DNA from 4 places in the Alteromonas sp. AWJ4_197 genome. Region 4 is predicted to be linked to each of the others. Evidence: predicted binding sites of a transcription regulator. Region 4 holds the regulator's gene; each other region holds the start of a gene.
The links. Region 4 encodes sigma-54, which starts transcription at its own class of promoters, with help from an activator protein. Its sites were predicted from a motif close to GTTGGCACGNNNNTNGNNT; they were not measured.
Positions count from the first base shown of each region.

Region 1: a site for sigma-54 is predicted at 1,422-1,440, ahead of ACXAGC_RS03945 (PEP-CTERM sorting domain-containing protein). Genes of this name have one in related genera too.
Region 2: a site for sigma-54 is predicted at 1,461-1,479, ahead of flgB (flagellar basal body rod protein FlgB). Genes of this name have one in related genera too.
Region 3: a site for sigma-54 is predicted at 1,522-1,540, ahead of ACXAGC_RS13530 (EF-hand domain-containing protein). Genes of this name have one in related genera too.

Region 1 covers NZ_JBSWWW010000002.1:113,467-116,621, forward strand. The annotation lists gene ACXAGC_RS03940 (NAD(P)-dependent alcohol dehydrogenase) at 1-606, shown strand, start outside; gene ACXAGC_RS03945 (PEP-CTERM sorting domain-containing protein) at 658-1,383, opposite strand; gene guaA (glutamine-hydrolyzing GMP synthase) at 1,620-3,155, opposite strand, start outside.
Region 2 covers NZ_JBSWWW010000005.1:120,611-123,765, reverse strand. The annotation lists gene ACXAGC_RS12225 (flagellar hook assembly protein FlgD) at 1-517, opposite strand, end outside; gene flgC (flagellar basal body rod protein FlgC) at 542-964, opposite strand; gene flgB (flagellar basal body rod protein FlgB) at 964-1,371, opposite strand; gene ACXAGC_RS12210 (CheR family methyltransferase) at 1,514-2,347, opposite strand; gene ACXAGC_RS12205 (chemotaxis protein CheV) at 2,367-3,155, opposite strand, start outside.
Region 3 covers NZ_JBSWWW010000005.1:420,880-424,034, forward strand. The annotation lists gene ACXAGC_RS13525 (putative bifunctional diguanylate cyclase/phosphodiesterase) at 1-1,426, shown strand, start outside; gene ACXAGC_RS13530 (EF-hand domain-containing protein) at 1,627-1,899, shown strand; gene ACXAGC_RS13535 (sensor histidine kinase) at 1,998-3,155, shown strand, end outside.
Region 4 covers NZ_JBSWWW010000006.1:110,755-113,909, reverse strand. The annotation lists gene ptsN (PTS IIA-like nitrogen regulatory protein PtsN) at 1-351, opposite strand, end outside; gene hpf (ribosome hibernation promoting factor) at 360-647, opposite strand; gene ACXAGC_RS14335 (RNA polymerase factor sigma-54) at 680-2,164, opposite strand; gene lptB (LPS export ABC transporter ATP-binding protein) at 2,260-2,985, opposite strand; gene lptA (lipopolysaccharide transport periplasmic protein LptA) at 2,991-3,155, opposite strand, start outside.

The sequences.
Region 1 (3,155 bases), on a different contig from region 4:
TTAGATCTGGCCCGTACTGCACCTATTCTCTGTGCTGGTATCACCACTTTTTCTCCTCTGCGTACCTGGGGCGTCAAAGAAGGCAGCCGCGTAGGCGTAATTGGCCTGGGTGGTCTGGGTCATATGGCGGTTAAACTGGCCGTCGCCATGGGCGCAGAAGTGACCGTTCTCAGCCGTTCAAATTCTAAGGAAGAGCAGGCGAAAGCGTTGGGCGCGAGTGGAATTCTGGCTTCTACTGACGAGAGCGCAATGCAGGAAGCTGGTTCATCATTTGATTTAATCATCGACACAGTGCCGGTTAAGCATGATGTAGATGTTTACATGCCACTTCTCGACATTGACGGTACGCTGGCTATTGTTGGTCAGGTTGGCCCCATGGAAGATTTTATGACCATGCCGTTAGTAATGGGCCGCCGCCGCGTAGCAGGCTCTCTGATTGGCGGTATCAGGGAAACTCAGGAAGTACTGGATTTCTGTGCTGAGCACAACATTCACCCTGAATGTGTGATGATTAAGGCTGATGAAGTGAATGATGCATTCGCAAGCCTGGCAAAAGGTGATGTAGCCCACCGTTACGTGATTGATATGGCGAGTCTGGAAGTGTAAACCTTCGGACAGTCAAAAATAACAAAGCCCGCAAAATGCGGGCTTTTCTGTTTAGCTACGCTTTCTTCGGGTAAAGAAGCCAGCCATAGCCAGAGTAATCAATATCAGAGTGCCGGGTTCAGAAACACTTACCGGACCTGTCACTCCATTTAACAAGTAGTTAATACTATTGGAGAGGAGAATATTACCATCAGATACATCATAGGTATCGAACAAGCCACTTAACAGTAATGAATTGCCACTATTTCCCTCAACAACTGCACAACCTGAACCCAACGTCCCCAGGCATTGAGATGATGAGGATGCTATCCAGCTACTGGAAAAAATACCCCAGCCCGGGTTTGCCAGCATAAGCGGTGAAGACAGCCCCGCAAAAATGGGGTGTGAGTCAATCGCAATATTTGTCCCGTTTGTACCTGAACGACCTGAAGCTCCCAATAATGCAGATAAACCAGAATTATCAAGCCAGGTTGTACCTAATATAGAGCCCCCGTTACCCAGATAAGTATCAAGACCTGAGATACTGCTGAAAATATTGTTATTCTGTTCGCCAAGGATTACCAGATCCCAGCTTTGTGAAGCAAGCTGAGTATTGAAGTCTGTCACCGACGTTACAGTTGTCGTTTGACCATCCACACCGGATAATGTTAGTGCGCCAGGTACAGACGATGTGGCAATAGTGTCATCTTCAAAATAAAGAACAGACGCAATTGATACTGATGTATGTCCTAAAATCAAAGCAAGTAATAATAGTGATTTTTGTATATTTAGTTTCATTTTCCACTTCCTGTATTAATCAAAACCTCACTTTTCCCTAACAAGATTCGAGCCAAAAAAATACCATTTAAATTTCAGTTAGATAGATCATTGTTAATATTTAGTTGCAAAATAAACTGACAGTTAAAAATGCGATAATTGATAATTTAGAGACGAGAGCCCTAAATTTAAGAACCAAAAAGCCCTGCATTTGCAGGGCTTTACTTGAACGCTGTTATTGAGACTAATGAGAGAACTTATTCCCACTCGATAGTCGCGGGCGGCTTACCGGAGATATCGTAAACTACACGAGAGATTCCGTCGATTTCGTTGATAATACGGTTAGACACCTTACCTAAGAAATCGTATGGCAGATGCGCCCAGTGTGCAGTCATGAAGTCGATGGTTTCAACAGCACGCAGCGATACCACCCAATCGTATTTACGGGCATCACCCATTACGCCGACAGAACGAACCGGCAGGAATACGGTGAATGCCTGACTGACTTTGTGGTAAAGGTCAGCATTGTGCAGTTCTTCGATGAAAATCGCATCGGCACGACGCAGCAGGTCACAGTATTCTTTCTTGATTTCACCAAGAACACGTACACCCAGACCCGGACCTGGGAACGGGTGGCGATACAGCATGTCGTACGGCAGGCCGAGTTCAAGACCAATCTTACGTACTTCGTCTTTAAACAGTTCACGCAGCGGCTCAACCAGCCCCATCTTCATGTCTTCAGGCAGGCCGCCGACGTTGTGGTGGGATTTGATAACGTGGGCTTTACCGGTAGCAGAACCCGCAGACTCAATGACGTCAGGGTAAATGGTGCCCTGCGCCAGCCATTTGGCGTTGGTAAGCTTAGACGCTTCTTCATCGAACACGGCAACAAACTCGTTACCGATGATTTTACGCTTCTTCTCGGGATCGGCTTCGTCCGCCAGTCTCGCCAGAAAGCGATCTTCAGCATCCACCTTGATGATGTTCAGTCCGAAGTGGTCTCCGAACATATCCATTACCTGCTGACCTTCGTTTAAGCGCAACAGACCGTTGTCTACGAACACACATGTCAGCTTGTCCCCGATGGCACGGTGGATCAGCATGGCAACTACAGATGAATCCACACCGCCTGACAGGCCGAGGATCACTTCGTCATCGCCCACTTTTTCTTTAATACGGGCAATGGCGTCTTCGATAATCGCGCCTGGCGTCCACAGTTTTTCACAGCCACAGATGTCCATGACAAAGTGCGTCAGTAAGCGTTGGCCCTGACGGGTATGGGTCACTTCCGGGTGAAACTGTACACCATAGAAACGCTTTTCTTCGTTATACATAGCAGCATGAGGACATGAAGGTGTCTGTGCGATGGTTTCGAATCCTTCCGGAATCGTCGCTACTTTATCGCCGTGGCTCATCCACACGTCCAGCAGCGCATTACCGTTTTCACCGATGTGGTCTTCAATCTGTGCCAGCAGATCGGTGGCTTTTAATACTTCAACCTGCGCATAACCGAACTCACGCTTGTTAGAGCCCTGTACGCTACCGCCAAGCTGTTCCGCCATGGTCTGCATGCCGTAACACACGCCGAGCACCGGTACACCGGCCTCAAATACATATTCAGGGGCACGGGGGGAATTCAGTTCAGTGACAGACTCCGGGCCGCCCGACAGAATAATACCGTCCGGGTTGAATCCGCGAATTTGCTCTTCGGTCACATCCCAGGCCCACAGCTCACAGTAAACACCGATTTCACGTACGCGACGTGCAATCAGTTGCGTGTACTGGGAACCGAA
Region 2 (3,155 bases), on a different contig from region 4:
CTCCGGCCGGCATAGGATTGCCGTTTGTGTCTGTTCCGTCCCAGTTAAACTGGATATTTCCTGCCGCCTGCGTTCCTGCGTCAATGGTCTTAACAATTTCACCATATTGATTTTCGATGGTGATCTTCAGATCCTGCACGGTCTGATCGTTAACCAGTACGCCACTGAAGCCGGCACCTTCTTCTGCCATATAGCCTACATTACCTTCTACCAGCACCTGCTGACCAATCAGACTGGAAGCCTGCAATGCCTGGTTGGAGGTCATAGACGCGGCAAAGGATTCGAACTTTTCATTTAACTGGGAGATCCCGTCTGCCATCGTGAAAGATGTCATCTGGGCAACCATCTGATCATTGTCCACCGGTTTGGTCGGATCCTGATTCGCCAGCTGCTCTGTAAGCAATGAGAAAAAGTCTTCCTGAGTCAGGCGCTGTTCGCTGCCATCGGCAACGGCTACACCTTCTTCCTGCCAGTAGAGCTCTGAATTTAAGCCTGTCGTATTTGAAATAGTACTCACGAAAATACCCTCTGCTCAGCGCGGTTACTGACCGCGACCAAGCTGCAGTACCTGACGGAAAATACGTTTGGTTGTATCAGCAACCTGAACGTTTGTTTCGTAGCCTTTCGAAGCGGACATCATATTTGCCATCTCTTCGACAATGTTGACGTTGGGCTTGTAGATATAACCGTTTTCATCAGCCATGGGATTGTTCGGTGCATACTCAATTTGCAGAGGTGCATCGCTTTCCACTACGCCTTTAACCTCAACACCCACGCCTTTACTCTGTTCATCTGATGCTCTGGCAAGTTCTGCGGCGAAAACCGGGTAGCGTGCCTTATAGGTTTCTTCGTAACTGCTGCTGACGCTGTTAGCGTTAGCAATGTTACTGGCGGTGGTGTTCAGACGGACACTTTCTGCTTCCATACCGGTACCGGAAATGGACATGACATTAAACAGGCTCATTAACTTTGCCCTCCACTTAAGGCCTTCTTCATACCTTTCAGTTTTCCTTCGAGAAATTGCAGGGTTGCCTGGTATCTCATTCCGTTATCCAGAAAGGCATTTCTTTCAGCCTGCACTTCAACGGTGTTGCCGTCCCCGGTGTCGGGCTGATTTGGGATTCGATAATCGATGTCGAAGCTGTTGATATTGAGACCGCCACCAATGTGATTTTCATGAGTGCGTTGCAAAGAACCCTGGCGCTGTTCACTGCGGGCGCTTTCCATGGCTTGCTTAAAGTCTATATCGCGGGCTTTGTAGCCGGGGGTGTTTGCGTTTGCCAGATTACCGGCAATCACTTCCATCTTCTGCTCTCTGATATCCAGCGCTTTTTTATGGAAACCGGTCAGATTGTCTAGGTTGATGGCCATGTAAAACACTCCACAGGCAAAGATTTCAACAACATCGAATTAAAAAGAGACTCAGAGTATGAATCGTCGTTTTCTTATTGTTGAAAACTTTGCAAATGAAGTGCCAAGTATTTTTTGACGCCCCGGGCGGGGCGTCAGGAGATTATTTATTTCTTTGATAGTAAAGGCCGGGATGGCACTTCACCATGGTAAAATGAGATCCGGCTTCACCGATAGATTCGGAAGCGCCGAGGAACAAAATCCCCCCGGGCTGCATCTGGGCGGCAATTTGTTGCAGTATCTTTTGTTTCACATCTGCCGGAAAATAGATCAGTACATTACGGCAAAATACGATGTCGAAGCGACCCAGGGCCGTATAACTGTGCAGCAGATTCAGGCTTTTAAAAGAAACCATTCTGCGTACTTCCTCATTGACCTGAACCATCCCCTCACTGTTGGGAGAGAAATAGCGTTGACGGCGTTCTGCCGATAACCCGCGGGCCAGAGAAAGTTCGTCATACACACCTTTGTTGCACTTCTCCAGCATGGCAGACGACAAATCTGTGCCGGTAATTTCCACGCCGGCTCTCAGAGCGCCGGGTTTTTGCCGCTGAAATTCCAGTACTGACATAGCGATGGAGTACGGCTCCTGCCCGGAGGAACAGGCGGCACTCCAGACCCGCAACCGGCGATTTTCACTGGCGTACTGCGGCAAGATATTATTAATAAGTAACTCGTAGGGATAATTATCACGAAACCAGAGAGTTTCATTGGTGGTCATGGCATCCAGAACGGATTGCAACAAATTACGGTTTCCACCCCGTACCACAGCTGCAATCAGTCCGTCCAGGCTGTCGTAGTCGTATTCGTACATCAAAGACGACAAGCGGCTACGGACAAGATATTGCTTGTTGTCGCCTAATGAAATGCCACACTGTTGCTGCAGAAAAGTTCCGAATTGACGGTAACTGTCGGCAGACACTTCTTTATTTTTCAAGCTTCCCTGGCCTCGTCAATCAATTAGACAACCATTTACCTACAGCAGTAGCAAGTTCATCAGGATGGAATTTTGCAATGAAATCATCGGCACCGACTTTTTGCACCATCGCCTGATTGAATACCCCGCTTAATGACGTGTGAAGAACCACTTTTAATTTCTGCAATTCGGGGGTGTTTTTAATTTCAGCCGTCAGTGTGTATCCGTCCATTTCCGGCATTTCTATATCGGAAACCAGTACGCCCACTTTATCTGTAACGTCGCCGGTTTCAGCAGCAATCTCTTTGAGACGGTTCAATGCTTCCAGGCCATTCTTAGCCAGCTCCATTTTCAGTCCCAGTGCCGTCAGCGCTTTTTTCACCTGACTGCGGGCAACAGAAGAATCATCGGCAATGAATATAATCTTATCTTCCTGAGCAGTGGTATCCAGCCCGGCGATAACATCTTTACTAACCTCGGCTTTGAGGGGAGAAATTTCGTTAAGAATTTTTTCTACGTCCAGAATTTCCACCAGCTCTTTATCCACTTCCGTAACGGCAGTAAGATAACTGGCGCGACCCGTCCCCTGCGGCGGTGGCATAATGGCATCCCAGTTCGTATTGATAATGCGTTCAACCGCGCCAACCAGAAAGCCCTGTACTGAGCGGTTGTACTCTGCAATAACGATAAACGCTGTTTCGAGGTTTTCAATCCGTCTGCCGCCTGTTGCCATGCTCAGGTCGATGACAGAAATGGTTTGCCCGCGGATATGCGCAATTCCCCGTACCAGTGAATTCAATTTAGGCATTGCTGTCAATGGCGGGCACTG
Region 3 (3,155 bases), on a different contig from region 4:
CAGGCTGGGCACCAGTATCAACAGTTTTCTCGATACAATCGAAGTCGAACTGATCATCAATAAAGAACAGAACGATACGCTGGTGGAACAGCAGCAAACAATGATGCGGCTGGCGAATTACGACAGCCTCACAGGACTCCCTAACCGGCAATTCGTGGTGGATAACCTCAGGCTTGAGCTGGCCCGTGTAAGACGCACCAAAGATGATTTGGCACTGGTTTTCTTTGATCTCGACGGATTCAAAGGGATTAATGACTCGCTGGGACATGAAACCGGTGATCTGATCCTGATAGAAGTGGCGGACCGTGTCGTGAACCTGTTGCGGGAAGGCGATTTAATTGCACGGCTGGGCGGTGATGAATTTATTATTGTGCCTGACAGGGACGTGTCGGATGCAAGCCTGAAAAACCTGGCAGATAAACTGGTCAGCGCATTCACCGACCCCTTCATGCTGAGAGGTCTGGCGTTGACCGTTGGTGTCAGTGTAGGGATTGCCAGAGCCAGTGATGCGGAGTACGAGCTCAGTCAGTTAATGAGTAATGCTGACCTTGCCATGTACCGATCTAAAGCGAAAGGACGCGGGACTTACACATTATTCACCATTGATATGGTTGAATCGTACAAGCGTAAAATGTCTATTGCTAACAGCATTGACGGTGCCATCCGGCAGGATGAATTTCTGGTTTACTATCAGCCCAAAATTAGTCAGCAGGGTGAAATTATCGGCCTTGAAGCGCTCATACGCTGGCAGCACCCTGAATTTGGTCTGGTGATGCCGTCAGAGTTTATTCCCATTGCAGAGCAGGGCGGTAAAATATCGGCCATCACCCAGTGGATGATTGAACGGGTATGTATGGAACTGCCCGATCTGCAAATGCTGATCTCCCGTAAATTTAAAGTCGCAATCAATCTGTCCGGCCACGATTTACGCCACACCGGCTTGTTCGACGATATCTACGGGTTATTTGAACGTTATCAGGTGAATCCTGAGTATTTCGAATTTGAAGTCACCGAATCCGCCTATCTGGAAAACTTTGCTTTTGCTGATAAGTTCTTCAAGCGTCTCAGCAATCTCGGTTGTGCTATTTCTCTGGATGATTTTGGTACCGGTTATTCATCGTTAAGTTACCTCACGCAAATCACCATCGATACGCTTAAGGTTGATCGTCAGTTTATCCGTGAACTGGACACCTCTGAGCGCTCACGGCTGGTAACCGGTACCATCATTGATCTGGCTAAACGACTGGCACTAACCGTATGTGCCGAAGGTATAGAGCACCCCGGTCAATGGGCGTATCTGATTGAGCATGGCTGTGATCATGTTCAGGGATACTTGTTCAGCAAGCCTGTACCCCTCTCCAAACTGCTGACTATTGACCAAAATTATCTGCATTTATTAAATGCTCCGGATGCGGCGCAGGGATAAAAATTTGCGCCGCCAGTGTAGATAATTTGCAACACCTGCAACTTCTTATTCGTAGTGTTAAACCGCAAGTTACTGATTTTGTTGGTTAATGGTATTTTGGCACTACTTGTGCAATCTCCTGTTTAACGTGAGCTTCTGTATAACCGGACGGGTCTCAGTCCTTTACATCCGCTCACAACCCGCGAGCACAGGAGGTTGTTATGAAGCGAATTGAGAAAGTATTTTTATTGTTATTTACCATTATTGCTGTTCAGGCTATCGCTGTTGCAGAGGCCAATGCCGGTGAAGCATGGATGTCTGAACTGGATGAAGATCAGGACGGTTATATCTCACTTAAAGAGGCTGTTGCTGATACCCGTTTGTTACGTCTTTTCAGTCGCATTGACGATAATGCAGATGGTCAGTTGAGCATTGACGAGCTGAAAGCCAGCGAGGAAGTAGAACTACTCAGCATGCGCGCATCTGCTAAATAATCTTTTTAACGATGGCACAGGGTATTTGGTGCCATCATCTATTGCGGCATTGAAAGGGGTATGCGATCCTGAAAAACCGGACTTTATTTAGTGATCGAATTTTGCGAGTTGGTTCCCTCAGACAACTTACGTTAGGTAGTTTTTTACTTGCGCTGGTTCCCCTTATAGCACTGCTTTGGCAAAGCCAGAGCGATCTTGCCAAAGTCAGCAGGATGACCACCAAAGAGACACGTTTCGTCGTGACGGTCGTGGGTTACCTGCAAAATCTGGACGGTGCTGCCATAGATCTGGAACGTACCCTCCGTCAGTACGCCATTATCCAGAACGCCACCGTCGCTGATTTAACTGACAATGCAATTGCTCAGTTTGCCAGCGCGCAAAGCAAGCTCTGCGGTATCGTTCCGGCGAGTGAAAATTGCGGGCTGCTGAAAAAGCAAATTGAGCAATTACGAAATTTCCGCACTATTAACGATCAGCTTTTACTGAATGCGTATCTCGCTTCATTAAGTAACGGTGTTACAGCCATCCGTAAAGACGTGGACAAGGCTATTCAAACCCGTCTGGCTGTGCAGCAGGAAGACATGACTGATATGCAGGCCAAGCAGGCATGGTCGACGGCGCTGCTGGTCAGTGTGTCATTGTTGCTGATTTTGCTCGGCAGCCAGTTGATTGTGAATCCGGTGCGCAAGCTCAAGCAAATCATTCAGATCCTCGCCCATCAGCGTGGTGAGCTGCCGCCATTGTCTACGAAGGCGCCCTACGAATTAATTGGGGTAGAAAGAGATCTTCATTGGCTGGCGGAACGTTTACAGCAGCTTGAACATATACGCACTGCGCTTTTGCGACATGCCGCCCACGAACTTAAAACGCCGCTGGCAAGCATTAAAGAAGGGTGTAGTTTGCTTTCTGAGAATGTTGTCGGTGAGCTGAATCCCCAGCAGGTTGAAGTACTGTCTTTGCTCAGTTCCAGTACCCAGCGCCTGAATACGCTGGTAGAAAAGCTGCTGGATTACAACCTGCTTCTGCAGCAGGCTGAACCCAAATTTACGGACATCAATCCGCAGGATCCGGTCAGAGATTGTATCGAAGATTACGCTCTGGCACTGCAGGACCGTGAGGTTACTGTGGATGTAACAGTAGAAACCATTAGTGTCGACGAGGAGTTGTATCGTCGTATACTTGATAATCTGGTATCGAATGCTGTGGCACACGGTGCAATAGGCAGACCTATTTCCGTCAGAATTTATCAACAGGAG
Region 4 (3,155 bases):
CAGAGTTTGTAAATGTCCTTCGGTTTGTTCCTGAGGGACAAGCAGAGTAAAGAAAATATCCACAGGTTTGTTGTCGATAGCATCAAAATCGATGGCGGGTGTGCTGGTAACTACGATGGCGATGACATTTTCCAGTCCGGCCAGGCGACCGTGGGGGAGGGCAATGCCGTTACCTATACCTGTGCTGCCCATTCGCTCACGGGCCAGCAGGCTACTTAACACGGTGGCTTCATCAACATCGGGGTTATTTTTAGCTGCAATCCCGCTGATGATTTCGAGAATGCGTTTTTTGCTATTGCACTGGACCGCACACTCGGTGCGGTCCAGGCTGACTATGGCTTGTATATCCATGAATTCAATTAGTGCTTTTTAAGCTTTTCCTTGTGTTTCAGGACCTGCCTGTCGAGCTTATCGACCATGCTGTCAATGGCAGCATACATGTCCTGATTTTCGGAAGAGGCGAAGACTTCCGCGCCGCTAAGATGAACCGTTGCTTCTGCTTTTTGGCTAAGCTTTTCAACATTTAAAATAACGTGCACATTTGATATGTGGTCAAAATGACGTTCCAGTTTGCTGAACTTAGTATCGACATAATTACGCAAAGAATCAGTGATCTCAATGTGATGACCAGAAAGGTTGATTTGCATATTTCGTCTTCCTTATTTTGAGCAGCCTTAAGTTAGATAAGGCTTTTGCGTTGGTTAGACGGCGGGATCGACAAGGATTCCCGGTACTTTGCTATTGTTCGCCGGGCAACCATAATGCCTTGATCGGCCAACAACGAAGCAATCTTGCTGTCACTCAGTGGCTTGCTTGGCTTTTCAGCGGCAACCAGCTTCTTAATCAGGGCGCGAATCGCTGTAGATGAACACTCACCACCTGATTCAGTGGCAACGTGGCTGGAGAAGAAATACTTCAACTCGAAAATACCACGGGGCGTGTGCATGTACTTCTGCGTTGTTACCCTGGAAATAGTAGATTCGTGCATATCTACCATTTCTGCGACATCATTCAGCACCATTGGTTTCATCATTTCAGGGCCATGCTCAAAAAAGCCCATCTGTTGCTGAACAATACAATTTGCTACTTTCAGCAGCGTATCGTTCCGGCTCTCAAGGCTCTTAATAAACCATTTTGCTTCCTGCATGTGAGAGCGGATAAATTGTGAATCACTGCTGTTTCTTGCTTTACGGCTCATTGCAGCATACTGCTGATTAACACTGAGCTTAGGCAGGCTGTCGGGGTTTAATTCTACAACCCAACGGCCATTTTTCTTCGCAACCGATACATCCGGAATGACATATTCGGGTTCTTTCGTAATTAATGCACTGCCCGGACGGGGATTAAGCGTTTGCAGCAAACGCATCGCTTCCCGTAACTGATCTTCTTTCAGGCGGGTTTTACGCATTAACGTACGGTAATCTTTACTGCCTAACAGATCGGAATGCTCTCTGAGCAGTAGTTTGGCTTCTTCCAGCCACGGTGTTTCCGGTGCAAATTGCGCCAGCTGAACTAACAAGCACTCCTGCGGTGTGCGGGAGCCGGAACCGAGAGGATCAAAAAGCTGAATACGTTTAAGTACGCACTCAACTTCATCTTCTTCAACGGGCTCTTCCATATCTTCACTGTTAACGCTTTGCAAAATGTCGTCAACGGTAACCGTGAGATAGCCGGACTCATCAATAGAATCGATGATCGCCAGTGCGATGGCGCGGTCTGTGTCAGAAAAAGGTGTCAGACGCATTTGCCACAGCAGATGGTCCTGAATATTTTCGGTGGTTTCACCCTGAAAGATTTGTTCATCGTCGCCACCGGAAGGGCCGGGCGCGGGTGCAGAAGACGCAGAAATGTACTCATCCCAGGTACTGTCGATGGGCAGCTCGTCCGGTAAATCATTCTTTTCCAGTGCTTCACCGGTATCCATACTGTCAGAAGATGAGGCTGATGCAGACTCTTGCATGCTGTCATCATTATCGATGTTATTTTTCTCAATTACATCGTTGTCGGAGCTGTCGTCGACTTCCAGCAAAGGATTAGAGTCGAGGGCTTCCTGAATTTCTTGTTGTAAGTCCAGCGTAGACAACTGCAATAGCTTGATCGCCTGCTGAAGCTGAGGCGTCATTGTCAGTTGTTGGCTAAATTTTAACTGTAAAGATGGTTTCATCTACGTCTTATATAAACTCTAAAAAGGACATCCGGTTGTAGCGGTGTGAGTGCCGGTGGCGAAATCTCCGCTAAATGCTCATCCCGATATCTTAACTATAGCCTGAATTGCTCACCAAGGTATACATCACGAACTTTTTGATTACTTAATACCTGTTCTGCGGTGCCCTGAGCAATCAGTTCTCCATGACTGACGATATAGGCCTCTTCACACACATCAAGGGTTTCCCTGACATTGTGGTCGGTGATGAGGATACCGATACCTCTGTCCCGTAAGTGCTGAATGATCTTCTTTATATCATTAACCGAAATCGGGTCAACTCCGGCGAAGGGTTCATCGAGCAAAATAAATTGCGGATTGGCTGCCAGTGCGCGGGCAATTTCAACCCGGCGGCGTTCGCCACCCGACAAACTCATACCTGTACTATTACGTATATGGTTAATATTAAATTCATCAAGTAGTGCATCCGCTTCCTGTTCACGTTGATGACTTTTTAAGTCTTTACGCGTCTGTAATATCGCCATGATGTTTTCATGTACGGTCAGCTTGCGGAAAATGGATGCCTCCTGGGGTAAATAGCCAATTCCCCGGCGGGCACGTTCGTGCATTGGCTGGTGCGTCAGCTCCTGCTCATCAATGAGGATTTTGCCTTTGTCCAGCGGCACAAGACCGACAATCATGTAAAACGTTGTGGTTTTACCTGCACCGTTAGGACCCAGCAGACCTACTATCTGTCCGGTAGAAACCGATAAACTAACGTCACGGACGACCTGGCGTGATTTATACGACTTTGCCAGGTGAGTCGCACTCAGGGTTGCCATGTAACTCAGTTACCCTCGTTTTCGTTGCTGTCTGAAGTCTTGTTCTCTTCCTTCAGCTCTTTAACTGTGTCAGGACGGAAAACCGTGGTTACCCGGCCGTTGCTGTTACTTTCACCGCCGGTTGCCAGAAGTTGCTCTTTTGACATGTCATAGGTGATACTATCTCCCTG